DNA from 3 places in the Sphingobium sp. LMC3-1-1.1 genome. Region 1 is predicted to be linked to each of the others. Evidence: riboswitches for the same ligand, from Rfam matches in the RefSeq annotation. Region 1 holds a riboswitch; each other region holds the start of a gene.
What was found. Region 1 has a riboswitch for cobalamin ahead of MRBLMC3_RS10585 (DUF1636 domain-containing protein). Riboswitches for the same ligand answer to the same signal wherever they lie in the genome.

Region 2: it holds a riboswitch for cobalamin, as region 1 does, so the genes downstream of both, MRBLMC3_RS21590 (TonB-dependent receptor plug domain-containing protein) here and MRBLMC3_RS10585 (DUF1636 domain-containing protein) in region 1, are expected to answer to the same signal.
Region 3: it holds a riboswitch for cobalamin, as region 1 does, so the genes downstream of both, MRBLMC3_RS10255 (TonB-dependent receptor) here and MRBLMC3_RS10585 (DUF1636 domain-containing protein) in region 1, are expected to answer to the same signal.

The regions. Positions count from the first base shown of each region.
Region 1 is NZ_JBEGHQ010000012.1:38,497-43,900, reverse strand. It holds gene MRBLMC3_RS10595 (histidine phosphatase family protein) at 1-245, opposite strand, end outside; gene cobT (nicotinate-nucleotide--dimethylbenzimidazole phosphoribosyltransferase) at 242-1,258, opposite strand; gene MRBLMC3_RS10585 (DUF1636 domain-containing protein) at 1,255-1,662, opposite strand; cobalamin riboswitch at 1,855-2,044, opposite strand; gene MRBLMC3_RS10580 (MgtC/SapB family protein) at 2,372-2,887, shown strand; gene MRBLMC3_RS10575 (acetyl-CoA C-acyltransferase) at 3,042-4,223, shown strand; gene MRBLMC3_RS10570 (hypothetical protein) at 4,394-4,543, shown strand; gene MRBLMC3_RS10565 (LysR family transcriptional regulator) at 4,559-5,404, opposite strand, start outside.
Region 2 is NZ_JBEGHQ010000078.1:82,899-88,302, forward strand. It holds gene cobA (uroporphyrinogen-III C-methyltransferase) at 1-613, shown strand, start outside; gene mobA (molybdenum cofactor guanylyltransferase) at 718-1,254, opposite strand; gene MRBLMC3_RS21585 (threonine ammonia-lyase) at 1,254-2,237, opposite strand; cobalamin riboswitch at 2,321-2,534, shown strand; gene MRBLMC3_RS21590 (TonB-dependent receptor plug domain-containing protein) at 2,704-4,518, shown strand; gene MRBLMC3_RS21595 (ABC transporter substrate-binding protein) at 4,523-5,350, opposite strand.
Region 3 is NZ_JBEGHQ010000010.1:10,564-15,967, reverse strand. It holds gene MRBLMC3_RS10260 (hypothetical protein) at 1-418, opposite strand, end outside; gene MRBLMC3_RS10255 (TonB-dependent receptor) at 486-2,630, opposite strand; cobalamin riboswitch at 2,808-3,049, opposite strand; gene arsH (arsenical resistance protein ArsH) at 3,304-4,050, opposite strand; gene arsB (ACR3 family arsenite efflux transporter) at 4,047-5,075, opposite strand; gene MRBLMC3_RS10240 (GNAT family N-acetyltransferase) at 5,081-5,404, opposite strand, start outside.

The DNA of each region.
Region 1 (5,404 bases):
AAATTCAACTCCCGCCAGCGCGCATCCACCCGGTGTTCGATTCCGCGCTCCGCCGCGATGACGGCGCCCGGCACTCGCGCTCTGGCGAGGTCCGATGTCACCAGTCGGGCGAAATCCAGCCCCCGCGCCCGCTCGACGCAGAGGGCGATGCCCTCCGTTTCCGGCGGTGCGTCCAGATGACCGAGCAGACGCCCGGCAAGCTGCGGCGCGCCATGCCGCATCAGATGGAGGGAAAAGGCGCTCACAGGGCGCTGGCCACCGCGGCTTCGGCAAAGCTCGCCATGTCCTGATGCGCGGCAAGGGCGGAGCGGACGATCTGCGCCGCTACCGCCGCACCGCTTCCCTCGCCCAGCCGCATGTCGAGCCGCAGCAAAGGTTCCAAGGCCAGCGCAGCCAGCAGTCGCTGATGCCCCGCCTCCGCCGACAGATGGGCCGCCAGGCAGTGGTCGGTGATCGCCGGATTGTCCCTCACTAGCGGCGCGACGGCCGCGCAACAGATAAACCCGTCCAGCATCACGGGAACGCGCCGCATCCGCGCCGCCAACACCGCTCCGGCCAGCGCCGCGATCTCTCGCCCGCCCAATCGCCGCAGGGTTTCGAACGCATTGATGCACTGCCCCCCATGCACGGCGAGTGCCCGTTCCACCGCACCGGCCTTGCGTATCAATCCCTCGCCGTCCACGCCCGTGCCGCGCCCGATCCAATGCTCCGCCGGACCGCCGAATGCCTGGGCGCAGAGCGCCGCGGCCGGCGTGCTGTTGGCAATGCCCATTTCGCCCAGCAGCAGCAGGTCCAGCCCCGCTTCCACCACCGCCGCCCCCGCATTGATCGCGGCCAGGCAGTCGGCCTCGCTCATGGCGGCCTCGACACAGATGTCGCCTGTCGGCCTGTCCAACTCGATCGCGACCACGGTCAGTTCCGCGCCGCAGGCCTGGGCCAGCGCATTGATCGCTGCTCCGCCATGATGGAAATTCGCCACCATTTGCGCCGTCACCTCGGCGGGATAGGCGCTGACCCCCCGCGCGGCCACGCCATGATTGCCCGCGAAGATCGCGGCGCGGAGGCGCTCCGCCACAGGCCGCTCCCGGCCCTGCCAGCCCGCCATGAACAGGGCGATTTCCTCCAGTCGCCCCAGGGAACCGGCGGGCTTCGTCAATATGGCCTGCCGCGCCGCTGCGGCATCGATGAACTCTGCTTCCGGAGCCGGCAAATCCTTCAGCGCCGCGGCAAAGGCCGTGCTGTCGCTGAACCGGATCATGAGCAGACAAAGCCTTCGGGCGGCGTCCGGACGATGAAATGCCCCTTCACGCCCTGCGGCCAGTCGGCATAGCGCACCACGCCCTCTTCGCTTTCGGCATGGCGCACGGCATAATCGAGGATCGCGCGCGCGGCGTCCTCATCCGGGGCGAAATCGCCCAGCACATAGCCGACCTTGCCGGTCCCGCGCACATGCACCGTGCAGTGGCGCTGGCAGGCGAAGAGGCAGGGCATGTCCTGCACGGCAATGCCCGCATAGGCGGGATCGCCGTCGCGTATCTTCTGCATCGCCTGCACCAGCAGGGCGCCGCCCCGCCGCCCCGCTCCATCCTCCCGTTGTTCCGCCGAAAGGCGACAGGTCGAACAAACGACCACCGAAGCCCCAGGCTCCACAGGCCGCAACATCAGCGATGGCCCCGCGAAAAAGTCATATCATATCCTCCAGCCCCGACGGCATATGCCCTGTCGGGAACCGCGCGGGAGAGGACTGGCCGGCATCGGGCAGGCGATAGAACTCCCCTGCGCGGCCGCGCCGGCAAGGCGATGACTGTCGCTCGGCGAGGATATCCCCGTTCGTCCGGCACACCCTGTCCGGCCGAAGAACGACCGCGTCAGGCAGGTCTCCTGGCTCGCGGGTCGACGCTTTCCGGCCGCCTTCTCGAAACCTCTGGTTCCAATGGCGCGATGGCTGGATCGCTCGCCGCTTACAGTTGCAGGGGCAGCGCGGGCGTTCCACCCGACTTCCCTTTTCATCCCCTCACGGGGAACCTGTCGCACTGGCGCTGATAAGACTGCATTCGCCCGATCGCAAGGTCGTAAAAGGACAGAGTTAACACGTCCGCACCTGCGCTCGATTTGCGATGGTTACACTTCTCTTCACTCGCCCGAACTGCTATCATCGGACGCAAAGAGGGAGAGGAACCATGGCGATTCTGACGCGATGGATGGATTGGTTCTGTCAGTTGTTCGCATGCACGGCTGAAAATGAAATGCGGGTCAACGGCCTGATTGCACATGTTTCTTCCGACAGCGACGATCGTTAACATCCCATAGCGAACGCGGCCTGTCGAATTCGTCGCCGTGGATGGAACGGCGAGTCTCTTTCGCGTGTATTATGGCCATGCTGGCCAATGATTTCGGTACCACGCTCGTCCGCCTTTTGCTCGCAACCCTGCTGGGCCTTGCGCTGGGATTTGAGCGGGAACGTCACGGCCATGATGCGGGCCTGCGTACCCATGGACTGGTGTCGCTGAGTTCGGCGATGCTGACTTTGTCAGCACTGGAACTGGCGGAAGCCCATCAGGACAGCGATCCGATCCGCGTCGTTCAGGGTCTTGCCCAGGCAATCGGCTTCATTGCGGGCGGCCTCATCTTCGTGCGCGGCGGCGATGTGCGCAACATGACCACGGCCGCCAGCCTGTGGATGGCGGCAGCCGTCGGAATCACGGCAGGGGCCGGCCAATATGTACTCGTGCTTGCAGGATCGCTGATCGCGCTGGTCCTGCTGTCCCTGCTCCTCCTGATCGAAAAGCGCATGGGTCGGCGCGAGAAGAAGGCGGACGATCCGGAAAGCGGTTCCGTCACCATGCCCAATCGCCGGGGGTCGGCAGTCCCCAAGCGTGACGGCTGAAGGGCTCCTCCGCATCGCCGCCTTTAGTGACCCCCAACGTTGCGCGCATGGTCGCGATAGGGGAAGAGACAAGCGATGTGGGCGGAAACCCTTGTTGCGATTCGTGCCATGATATGGCGCAGGGTCCGCTCCCGAACCGCTTGAGGAAAGAGCAATGAGCAAGGATATCATCATCGCCGGCTATGCCCGGACCCCGATGGGTGGCTTTCAGGGCGCACTTTCGGGCGTTTCCGCGCCGGAACTGGGCGCCGTGGCGGTAAAGGCGGCGGTCGAGCGTTCGGGTGCCGCGCCGGAAGCCATTGACCGCATCTATATGGGCTGCGTCCTGCCCGCCGCGCTTGGGCAGGCGCCCGCCAGACAGGCGGCGCTCGGCGCAGGTCTTCCACAGTCCGTCGAAGCGACCACCGTCAACAAGATGTGCGGTTCCGGCATGCAGGCGGCGATCATGGCCGCCGAAGCGCTGAGCGCGGGAACCGTGGACATCGTCATTGCGGGCGGCATGGAGAGCATGACCAATGCCCCCTATGCCCTGCCCAAGCATCGTTCCGGCGCGCGCATCGGCCATGACCGGATCATCGACACGATGATGATGGACGGGCTGGAGGACGCCTATGACCGCGGCAAGCCCATGGGCGCCTTTGCCGAGGATACGGCCCGCGACTATCAGTTCACGCGCGCGGAAATGGACGCCTATGCGGTTGAGAGCCTCGCTCGCGCCAACGCCGCGATCGCCAGCGGCGCCTTCGCTGGGGAGGTTGTTCCGGTGACGGCCCGGACGCGCGGCGGCGAAGTCCAGGTCGACAAGGACGAGCAGCCCGGCAATGCCAGGCCCGAGAAGATTCCTTCCCTGAAGCCTGCCTTTGCCAAGGACGGTGCGATCACGGCGGCGTCCTCTGCCTCCATCTCGGATGGCGCGGCCGCGCTGGTGCTGACCCGTTCCGACGTCGCGGAGAAGCTGGGCCTCGCAAGAGAAGCGCGCATCGTCGCCACCGCAGCCCATGCCCATGCTCCCGCGCTGTTCACGACGGCCCCGGTTTTCGCGATCCGCAAGGTACTGGATAAGGCCGGCTGGTCCTCTGGCGAGGTCGACCTCTACGAAGTCAACGAGGCATTCGCCGCCGTCGCGATGATCGCGATGCGCGACCTCGACATCCCGCACGACCGCATCAACGTCAATGGCGGCGCGACCGCGCTGGGGCATCCCATCGGTGCCAGCGGCGCGCGGATCATTGCCACGCTGGTGGCGGCCTTGAAGGCTAGAGGCCTGAAAAAGGGTGTTGCGGCGCTCTGCATCGGCGGCGGCGAAGCGACCGCCGTCGCTCTCGAAATCCTGTAGGCGAGAGGGAAGGAAATATTGAAGGATCGGCCGCCGCCTATCAGGACGGCGCCCTCACCCATGTCTCTCTGGTTCTGAATGCTTCCATGGCGCAACACGGCGCCATGAAACGTCCTGCGCGCAATTGAGATTATCTCTTCAGTCGGTGACCAGAGCCATGGAGCAAGTCGATGCTCGAACATGTTCCCGCCTGGATGGGCAGGAACTTCGCCAATGTCCGCGCAGGCCATGAAAGGCTGGTCATGGTCAGGACCCGACTGCAGGAAACGGCGCCGATGCTTCCCTTGTCCAGCCCGGCTTTCGCTGCCAGGGCAGGCTGAGCGTCGTCTCCCATCCTACCCGTCCGGGCCCAGAGCGATCCGCACAAGGGCGCGCAGCGTCGGGGCCTCGTCTGCCCCGCGCCACGCCAGGCCCGTTTCCAGCACAGGCGCCTCGTCCGCCAACGGCAGGTAGCGAACGCCCGTTCGCGCCAGATTGCGGAGCGAGGCGGGAACCAGGGCCATTCCCATTTCGGCGGACACAAGGCTGATGATCGTCTGCATCTGGATCGCCCGCTGGCGCACATGGGGTTCCCGTCCCCTGGCCCGATAATGGTCGACGACCAGGTCGTGGAAGGTGGGCGAAACATGCCGCGGGAAAAGCAGCAGCGGCTGGTCAAGCCAGTCCTCCCCGGCCAGCCTGCCGTCCTTGACCGGCAGGCGCCCGTCCTCCGCCCAATTCTCCGGCACGGCCGCCACCAGCGGCTCTCTCAGCAAAGGGCGATAGTCGATGGCGGCGGGCAGGCCCGAGGCAGGCGGGATCAGCAATCCCGCGTCCGTTCGCCCTTCGACCAACGCCTCCACCTGAACGTCGCTCGTCGCTTCCATCAGTGTCATGTCCACCTCTGGAAAGGCATGGGCATAGCGCCGCACCAGTTCAGGCAGAATGCTGTAGTCAGCCGAACTGACGAAGGACAGGGCCAGTCGCCCGACCGTCCCTGCCCGCAAGTGGCGCGCCACCGCAGCCAGATCGGTCACGGCGCCCACCGCCGGCCGGACATGTTCCAGCCATTGGCGGCCGAAGGGAGTCATCGTCACCTGACGCTTTGTCCGGATGAAGAGAGGCGCACCCAGTTCGCGTTCCAATGCCATGATCGACTGGCTGAGTGGCGGCTGCGTCATGCCCAGCCGCTCAGCGGCACG
Region 2 (5,404 bases), on a different contig from region 1:
GGAGCGGGTCAGCGTCGGCAAGCGTTCGGGCCGCCATTCCAAGGCGCAGGACAGCATCAACGACCTGCTGCTCGCGGCCGCCAGGACGGGCAGGCGCGTCGTGCGCCTGAAGGGCGGCGACCCCTCGGTCTTTGGCCGATCGGCGGAAGAGATGGCGCATCTGGCGGAGGCGGGCGTTTCCGTGCGCATCTGCCCCGGCATCACCACGGCCAGCGCTGCGGCGGCGAGCGGCCATGCCTCGCTCACCCTGCGCGGCGTGGCGCGGGGGCTGACGCTGGTCACAGCGCATCTGAAGGCGGGCGAACCGCTGAAGCTGGACTGGGAAGCGCTGGCCCGTCCGGGCGGCACGATCGGCATCTATATGGGCAGGGCCGCGGCGGGCGAGATCAGCCATTGCCTGATCGCCGCCGGGCGCGATCCCGAAACGCCGGTGATGGTGGCGGTCAATGTCTCCCTGCCGACCGAACGGCTGATCCGGGGCAAGCTGTCGGCTCTGGCCTTCCTGGTGCGGACGATCAGCGACGAAGACCCGACGCTTCTGCTGATCGGGGAGGCGGTGGCCGGGACGCATGCGCCGGTGGAGACCATGGCGGCTGTAGCCCTGACCAATTAACGACAGCGCAGCATGCTCCCGCGAAGGCGGGAGGCCCGTTCAAAGTCGGTACGGGGCGCTCTCGCGGCTTGCCTCGTTCAAGTGCGTTCGCGGAAGCACTCCATTCATCGACTGTCCTTTGCGAGGGCCTGCAGATCCTCCGGCCGGTTGATGTTGGGCAGCACGAATTCGGGCCGGTCGACGATCCGGGCGCCGACCCGCTCCAGCCAGCCCCGGATCGATCTGTTATTGTCCTCCGCCAGATGGGCATCCAGTTCGCCCGCCAGCGAAGCGGGCCAGAATCCGGCCAGTTGCTGCCCCTTGAGGATGGCGGGTTCAGGGCCGATCAGGGCCTGCGCCAGGCCGTCCGGATAGGCGGGCACGTCGCACCCGGTCGTCAGCACGGCGTCATAACCCTGCGCCAGGGCATGATGCAGCGCCGCGTTGAGGCCGCCCAACGGCCCCATGTCCGCGGCGGGCCGATCCGCCAGCCCGATCATGCCCTCCACCTGCCGGCCGCAGACCACGACGGTTTCGACATGGCGGCCCAGCGCCTCCACCGCATGGTCCAGCAGGGTGCGCCCCTCCAGCATCGCCTGCGCCTTGTCGCTGCCGAACCGGCTGGACCGCCCGCCAGCCAGCACTGCCCCCATCAGCCGCATCATGCGCCGCCGCCTATGATCCGGGCATAGCTGTCGGGATCGACATTGCTGCCTGAAAGCACCACGACGCCGGCCCCATCGGCAGGCGGAGCAATCCCGGCCAGCATGGCCGCCAGCGATGCGGCTCCGCCCGGCTCGACCACCAGCTTGAGCACGGAAAAGGCAAAGCGCATCGCGTCGCGCACCTGATCGTCGCTCACCGCCAGGCCCCCGGACAACAGCGCCTGGTTGATGGGAAAGGTCAGCGCTCCCGGCGTGGGAGACAGCAGTGCGTCGCAGATCGACCGCGCATCGGGCGACACGCTTTCCCGCTTGCCGCTGGCCAGGGACCGCGCCGTATCGTCGAACGCTTCCGGTTCCACCGCATGGATATTGACCTCGGGCATGCGCGCCTTCACCGCCGTCGCGATCCCCGACACCATGCCGCCGCCGCCGCAATTGACCAGGATCTGGCCGATCTTCGCGCCTGCTTCGGCGGCCTGCTCCATGATCTCCAGCCCGATCGTGCCCTGGCCCGCCATGATGAAGGGATCGTCGAAGGACGGCACCAGCACCGCGCCCCTCTCGGTCGCCAGCCGCGTGGCGATCTCCTCCCGGTTATCGGTGAAGCGGTCATAGGCAACGACTTCGGCGCCCAGCGCCCGCGTGTTCGCCGTCTTGATCGCGGGCGCGTCGGCCGGCATCACGATCGTCGCCGCGATCCCCAGCAAGCGCGCCGCAAAGGCGACGCCCTGCGCGTGATTGCCCGATGACCAGGCGACGACGCCTGCCTTTCGCTCCCCGGCGTCCAGCCGGGCCAGCCGGTTGTAGGCACCGCGGAACTTGAACGATCCGCTGTGCTGCGCGCCCTCGAACTTCACCAGCACCCGCCGGCCGCAGCGGGCGTTGAGCGCCGCATTTTCCAGCAGGGGGGTGCGGATGGCGGCGGGGGCGATGACCCGCGCCGCATCCTCGACATCGGCGGCGTTGATGGCGAACGACATGCAATCTCCTTCTGCGGCTGCCCCTTGGCATGGCCGCCGCTTTCCCTTATGGCGCCCGGCGCGGGCAGGGCAAAGCCCCTGCGCGCAAGGAAGATCGCGCCGGTGCCCGGAAGGGCTGAAAACGGGAATGCGGTGCGGACGGGAAGCCGTCCCAATCCGCGGCTGTCCCTGCAACTGTAAGCGGTGAGCGCGATGCACTTCGGCCCCCAGGGCCGGCCACTGGACGCAAGTCCGGGAAGGCGTGCATCGCCGCATTGACCCGCGAGCCAGGAGACCTGCCGGCGCATGGTCGCTCTTGCCTTGGTCCAGGGTATGGCCACGGCACGGTGTTCTCCGTCTGAGCGACGAAGCGGCGCGGGGCCGCATCGGTGTGGGGGAGGGCGCGGGCGCCAGCCATTTTCCCCTGTCCGGCCGCATGAGCGGACGCCCTGAGCCATGTTGCATCGCGCTCAGGGGGAAGACAGACATGTTGAGGATTTCCGTTTCCATCGCCGCCTTGCTCGCGGCCGCACCTGCGCTGGCGGAGGATGAGATCATCGTCACCGCGCTGGGCATCGAACAGCCGCGCGACGAGGTCGGCCAGGCCGTCACCGTGATCGACGCCGACACCATCCGCACCCGCCAGAGCGTCAGCGTGGTCGACCTGCTGGCCACCACGCCGGGCGTGCGCTTCAACCGCAGCGGCAGCCTGGGCGGCGTGACCGGGGTTTCGCTGCGCGGCGCGGAAACGACGCAGACGCTGGTGCTGATCGACGGGGTCAAGGTCAACGACCCCAGCGGCATCGGCGACATGTACGATTTCGGCAATCTGCTGACCGGCAATATCCAGCGGATCGAGATTTTGCGCGGCTCCAACTCGATCGTCTACGGCAGCCAGGCGATCGGCGGCGTGGTCAACGTCATGACCGGAACGCCCGGCACCGGCTTTGCCGGCAATGCCTCCGTCGATTACGGCTACAGCAATACGCTGAACGCGAAGGCGGACGTTTCGGGCGGCAGCGGCATCGCGTCGGGCGGCGTCGGCATCGCCTATTTCAACACCGACGGCATTTCCTCCGCCGCCAGCGGCACCGAAAGGGACGGCTATGAGAATATCGCCGCCAATGCCAGGCTGAAGCTGTCCTTCACCGATACCCTCAACCTCGACCTGCGCGGCTATTATATCCATGCCGACCTGGATACCGACAATGGCGTGGTGGACAGCACCACGGACTCCTCGAAATCGGATCAATATGTCGGCTATGCGGGCCTCAACCTCGCGCTGTTCGACGGCAGGCTCACCAATCGGGCGGCCGTCACCTGGTTCCGCATCGACCGCGACTATACGTCTGCTTTCGGGCCTTATGCCTATTCCGGCACCAATTTGCGCTTCGAATATGAAGGGATCTACCAGCCGGTGGATCAGGCGAAGCTGGTCTTCGGCTATGAACATGAGCGGCCCGACTATGACTTTTCCGGCTTCGGTTCCACCGAACGCCACAAGGCCGATATCGACAGCGTCTATGCGCTGGCCGTCGTCAAGCCCCTTGCCGGCCTGTCGCTGACCGGCGGCGTGCGGCATGACGATCACAGCCAGTTCGGCGGCGCGACGACCTTCGGCGCCAACGCCAATTACACGCCCAATGCCGGCGCGACCAATATCCGCATGAGCTATGGCGAGGGGTTCAAGGCGCCGTCGCTCTACCAGCTTTACGGCGCCGATGTCGGCAATGCCGGCCTGCGTCCCGAGCGGTCGAAAAGCTACGATATCGGTTTTGACCAGAGGCTCGACGGCGACCGGGCGATCCTCTCCGTCACGGCGTTCCGCCGCGATACCAGAAACCAGATCAACTATGATTATTCGATCGGCCTCTATGGCGGGTATAATAATCTCGACCGCACCCGCGCCAAGGGGGTGGAGGCGATGCTGACGCTGAGGCCGGTCGATGCGCTGACCGTCACGGCCGCCTACAGCCATGTCGATGCGCGCGACCGCAGTAGCGGCGCCCGGCTGCCCCGCCGCGCCCCCGACGCGGTCAGCGTTTCGGCGGATTATGTCTGGCCCTTCGGCCTGTCGACCGGCGCCACCGTGACGATGGTGGGCGACAGCTTCAACGACGCGACCAATCTGGTACGGCTGGACGGCTATGCGATAGCGAACATCCGGGCGTCTTTCCCGATCATGGAGAAGCTGGAAATCTATGGCCGCATCGACAATGTCACCGATGCGAAATACGCCACGGTCTATGGCTATGGCACCTATGGGCGATCGGCCTTCGGCGGCGTGCGTGTGCGCTTCTGACGGCTTATGGGCGTGGCGCGGCGTTGATCTGCGCCGCGCCGTCAAGCTGCGCCGTGATGCTCCTTGCGGCGTCGACATAGGCGGGGCCGCCGCACACCGTCCACGCCTGCGGCACGCGGATGCGCGGAATGGCGCGCAATATCGGATGGTGCAGCATCTCCGTCCCCTGATCGACCACCTTCTCGCTCCCCGCCTCGACGATCAGCCAGTCCGGGCGGGCGGCGATCATCTCCTCCAGCGAAAGCTGCGACAGTGCCGGCTTGCCCAGCCTGGCCGCCAGGTTGACCAGGCCCACGCGCCGCATCAGGTCGTCGACCAGCGTGCCGGTGCCGGTCATATAGCCGCGCCGCTGATAATAGGCGGCGACGCCGCGATGCTTCGGATGGGGCAGGGCGGCAAGATCCCGGTCCATGCGGGCGATCATCGCCTCGCCCCGTTCGGGATGGCCGACCGCGGCCGCCACTTGCCGGATCTGCGCCAGGATCATCGCATGGCTGTCCGCGCTCGCCAGTGCCAGGGTCCGCCATCGGCCCGGTGGCGCGCCGACCACGCTGTCGCCCGACGGAAAGCCGATCAGCAGGTCGGGGCGAAGCGCCAGCACTTCCTCGGACGGGCGTTTGAGGGTGCGGAAGGCGCGGGCCTTGCCGACCGCCGCCGACAGTTCCGGGTCATGTCCATAGGGGCTGAGCGCCGCGATCTGCGCCGGATCGGCCAGCGCGAGCACATATTGGTCGGCGCAGGTGTTAAGCGACACGATGCGTTTTGGCGGAACCGGCGCGGCACCGGTCAGCGAAAGGGCGCAAAATGCGGCAAGGATCATTCTTCTGCGCACCCTGTGGCCCCTGTGCTGCGCCCCAACAAATCGTGCCTCGACACACTCCCTCGC
Region 3 (5,404 bases), on a different contig from region 1:
CCACAGTTCCGGTGGTCGATGCGACGTAGAGGACCAACCCATCCGGCCGGTCGAGCGTGACCTTCCATAATGGCCGATAGCGGTTAAACCCGCTGCCAACCGTCCATTGATCCCGCTCGATCAGATCCACGGCGGAGGCAGGCGCTTTGCCGAACGCGGCAGCGATGCCGCCAGCCTGGCGAGCCGTGACAGGAGCGACGGCGCGCCCGCTCATTGCCGCCGCCGCCCCGTCGTGCAGCCAGACGGGACCGTCCAACCCTTGTTGCAACACGGCGTCGGCCTGAACACTCCCATGGACCTGCTTCCAGTCGATGGGTGCCAATCCCGCCAGCCGCTCCTGCTGGGTCAGCGACGGGAAAGGCACATACATCATGACGATGCCCGACAGGAACCACATCGCCAGCAACAGGCATGTCACTATGCCCAGCCAGCGATGGGTCAGATACAGCCATCGCTTGCCGCGATGACGCCACCGGGCGCGTGCGTCAGAAATGAGCCGTCACCGAAATGTCGATGGAACGGGGGCGGCCCAATATCCACTGCTCGTCATTATAGGTGGTGGTCGCATAATCCTTGTCAAAGAGATTATAGACCCGCAGGTTCGCCGCGAGATTGGGGGTGAACGCATAGGTCAACCCCGCATCCACCACGGCATAGCCCGGCACCCGGTGGCTGTTGGCGTTGTCCGAGAAGCTCCGGCCGACATAGCGCAAACTGGCATTGGCCCGCAGCGCGTCAATGGGCGCCCAATAGACGGACAGGTTCGCCGCTACTTCAGGCACATTGGGTGGCGTGTTGCCGGTATAGCTGGTGCCGCCGCTGATGAAGTCATCGAAATTAGCGTCCAGCACTGTGCCATTCGCGTCGATGCCGAAGCGGTCGGTCAGTTGCAGCGTCACCGAAGCCTCCACACCCTTGGCGGACCGCTGGCCGATCTGTTCTATGGGACTAGTCGGCGTCTGTTGCGCTACCAGCTTCTTCTTGACGATACGATAGGCCGCCAGAGTGGCGCTGCCCTTGCCATCGAGGAACATGGCCTTGATGCCGCCCTCGACCTGATCGCCGGTCGCGTTGGTGAAGGCGAACTGGGTCGCATTGGTGGTGAAGGTGGTCAGCGTGCCGAGCGGATCGACGCCGGTCGAATATTGCCCATAGAGCGAGATGTTGGAGGTCGGCCTATAGACGCTGCCGATCCGCCAAGTGGTGTTGCGGAATTTCCGATTGGTCGCGCCATTGGGAAAGGCATTGACCTCGCTGGTGCTGCCGTCCGGGTTATTGACGATGTTCCAGCGTTGCACCTTGTCACGCTCGTGCCGGATGCCTGCGACCACCGAAAGCTGATCGGTCAGCGCCAGGCGGTCTTCGGCAAAGACGCTATATTCGTTGGTCCGCGTGCGATAGCGGGGCGCGATGCCCTGCGTGTCGTAGAACAGGCCCGGATCGAAGTCGAAGGGATCGACAGCATCCTCCTGTGGGTCCGATCCGAAATCATTGGAATAAGTGAGCTTGATGAGATTGGCGTCGAAGCCGACGACCAGATCGTTTTTCAGGCCCGCAATCGGCTTGCTGATGCGGATGGTTGCCTGATCGCCATATTGGGTCTGGTCATGGAAGATGCCCAGATTGTCCATTCGGTTGATCAGGCCGGCGTCGTCATTGTAGAAATAGCTCTCCAGATTTTTGAACAGACGCTTGCTGGTAAGGCGATAGGCGGCGTTGGAGAGGGTGATGCCTTCGGCCACCGTCCAGTCGGCGGTCAGCGTGGTCCGATTGTCGCGATAGTGCAGGCTGGCGTCCGCGACATTATAGTTGCGCCGCTGGTTGCCCTTCACCAACGCCCCGTCGATCAGTGGCGTGCCGAAATATTCCATCGGCCGCTGATTGCCATAGTCGTTGCGCAGGGTGAGCGTGAAGCTGTCGCTTGGCCGGAAGCGCAGCGCACCCGAGAGCGCGAGGCTCTTGGAATGGCCACGGTCGACATACCCGTCCGACGCCCGGTAGCTGGCGTCGATCCGGTAGGAGAGCATCTCGCCCAGCGGTCCACCGACACCTGCCGCCGCGCGCCAGCTATCCTGCGAGCCATATCCTGCTTCCGCGTCAAATTCGGTGCGTTCGGCATTGGGGGATCTGGTGATGATGTTCACCGCGCCGCCCAGCGCGCCCTGTCCGTAGAGCACGGAGGCGGGGCCGTTCAGCAATTCGATCCGCTCGACATTCCACGGGTCGGTGGGGAAGGTGATCGTGCCCGCAACCGGGAACAGCCGGACGCCATCAACCAGTTGCAGCACCGAACCCTGACCGGAAAAGCCGCGCAGCGACAGGGCCGTGCCGCCATTGCCCGGATTGGCGGAGGTGGTGACACCCGGTGCACGGGTTACGGCCGACATTATGTCCAGATCGCCGCGAGCGCGGATCGCGTCGCCATCAATCTGCGCGACGCTGGCTGGCGTTTCGAGCGCGGTCAGCCCCAGGCGCGATCCGGTTTCCGTCTCTTGGAGCAATGCTCCCGGCCGAACGCCCGACACGATGATTTCGGCTGAGCCATCCGCGGCGGTTTCCGCGCCGGCCTGCTGCGTCGTGGTGGCGGCCAGCCCGGTGGCCAGCCAAAATCCTACATTTTTCCATTCCATTGCATGTCTTCCCGGCGTCACGCGACATTCGGGTGGAGACGTGCCGCCAGCGACGGTCGGCGCACGTCAGCAGCCGGACGCCATAGAGCGACCGCCACGCGAACCGATGCGGCCTCCACCGCCCGTTCGTCGCTCAAACGGAAAGATACCGTGCCTTGGCCATCCCCTGGACCGGGCAAGAGCGACCAGACGCTGGCAGGTCTCCTGGCTCGCGGGTCATAGCTTGATGCACGGCCTTCCCAGACCTCGCAGGATTTAGCGTCCGGTCCAGTGGCTGCCTCCTCACACTGGAGGAAGCGATATGCATCGCGCTCGCCGCTTACAGTTGCAGGGACAGCCCCGGATTTGGATAGCCGGAGCCATCCTCACCGCGTTCCCTTTTAAGCCTCTTTCGAGGCACCGGCGCGATCATGCCTGGGACGACGAAGCCGTCGTCCCAGGCAGAGGTGCGTTAGCGGGAGGGTCAATGCTCCGCAAGAGCCTAATCTCACGCCGCCGCGAGACCGAGCCAAGGCGAGATGGCCGATATCCGCATGAGAACCAGGCGCTTAACCAGCGACAACAGGACACGGGATATCGCGAGCATGGGCCAGAACCCGGCTGAGTCCGTCGTACAGCCGGATGCCATGGTTGCTGATCCTGATTTTCGCCGTGCCGGGCTGCTAGCCGTCAATCAAGATTGCGGCGCTATCGCGACTGCCGAATGGTCAGACTCGGCATCAACCGAAATTCCGGCTTCCTTGCGCTCGGAATAGCGATCCACAAGTTGCGCCGCATGCGGTCGCATAAGTACCGTAAAGCGGACCAATTCCTCCATCACATCGACGATGCGCTCGTAGTAGCTCGACGCCCGCATCCGGCCGTCTTGGTCGAACTCCTTGTAAGCCATCGCCACCGACGACTGGTTGGGGATCGTGAACATCCGCATCCAGCGACCCAGCAGGCGCAGCGTGTTGACGGCATTGAACGACTGGGAGCCGCCGGACACCTGCATGACTGCAAGCGTCCGCCCTTGCGTCGGCCGCATCCCGCGAATCTGGAGCGGCAGGTGGTCGATCTGCGTCTTCATGATGCCGCTGATCTGGCCGTGCCGCTCCGGGCTGCACCAGACCATGCCTTCCGACCACAGCGCATGCTCGCGCAATTCATGCACCGCAGGGTGATCGTCTTCCGCCACCTGATCTGGCAGCGGCAGGTCGCTGGGATCGAAGATCCGCGTCTCAGCACCGAAATATTGCAGCAGGCGGGCGGCCTCTTCCACGGCGAGGCGAGAGAAGGAGCGCTCTCGCAGCGAGCCGTAGAGCAGTAGAAAGCGCGGAGGCGGTTGGTCCGGGCCGAGGCCAGCGGCGGGACGAGCCAGCGCAAAGGCCTTGTCCAAGGCAGGCAGATGATCGGGGGCGGTGAGTTCACGCAATCTCATGCGGCAATGGCTTTCTCATACCAGGGACGGGTTCGCTTTACCAAGGCGACGATCGACAGCATCACCGGCACTTCGACTAGCACGCCTACGACCGTTGCCAGCGCGGCGCCGGAGGTGAGCCCAAAGAGGCTGATGGCGGCGGCCACAGCCAGTTCGAAGAAGTTGGAGGCGCCGATCAGCGCCGAAGGGCCGGCGACGCACCACGCCACGCCGAAACGGCGGCTGAGCCAGTAGGCGATGCCGGCGTTGAGATAGACCTGAAACAGGATCGGCACGGCAATCAGCGCGATCACCAGCGGTTGCCGGATGATCTGCTCACCCTGGAAGCCGAACAGCAGCACCAGCGTCAGCAGCAGGCTGGCAAGGCTGATCGGGCTGATGGCGGACAGGAAATGCTGAAGTCCCTTCTCGCCGCCGCGAAGAAGCGCTCGGCGGAGCAGTTGGGAGATGATAACCGGGACGACGATGTAGAGCCCCACCGACAGCGCCAGTGTGTTCCACGGCACGGTGATTGATGCCACTCCCAACAGCAGGCCGACGAGCGGTGCGAAGGCAAAGATCATGATCAAGTCGTTCAGTGCCACCTGGCTCAATGTGTAGTTCGGCTCACCGTCGACAAGGTTCGACCAGACGAAGACCATTGCCGTGCATGGCGCTGCGGCCAGCAGGATCAGGCCCGCAATATAGGACGAGGATGCGCCTGCCGGCAGCATCGGGACGAACAAATAGCGGAGGAAGAACGTCCCGAGCAGCGCCATCGAGAATGGCTTGATCGCCCAGTTCACCACAAGGGTGACGCCGATGCCCCGCCAGTGTTGCCGAAGGCTATGCAGCGCGCCGAAATCGACCCGCAGCAGCATCGGGATGATCATCAACCAGATCAGCCCCGCAACGACGAGGTTGACGTTGGCGATCTCCAGCGCTGCGATGGTCTCGAAGGCGCTCGGGAGCAAATGGCCAAGACCGATCCCGATCGCGATGCACAGGGCCACCCACAGCGAGAGATAGCGTTCGAACAGCGACATGGTCGTCAGTCCTTCCCGGAAGCAGCCGGCGCGGTCGCGATGCCGCCGCCCAAGGGAAGCTGCATGTAAACCGTGTCGAGCCAGCGGCCTGCCTTCCAGCCCATGCCGGTGAGGCGACCGACATGCTCAAAACCGCAGGACGCGTGGAGCGCTACGGAGGCAGGTTCACCCCCGCCGATGACGGCGACCATCTGCCGGAAGCCATGGGCTTCAGCGGCCTTCAGCAAGGCCATGAGGAGCAGCTTGCCGATGCCGCTACCGCGCCTGTCGTGCGCCACGTAGATGCTGTTCTCGCAGGCATAAGCGTAGGCCGGCCGATCGCGGAACTG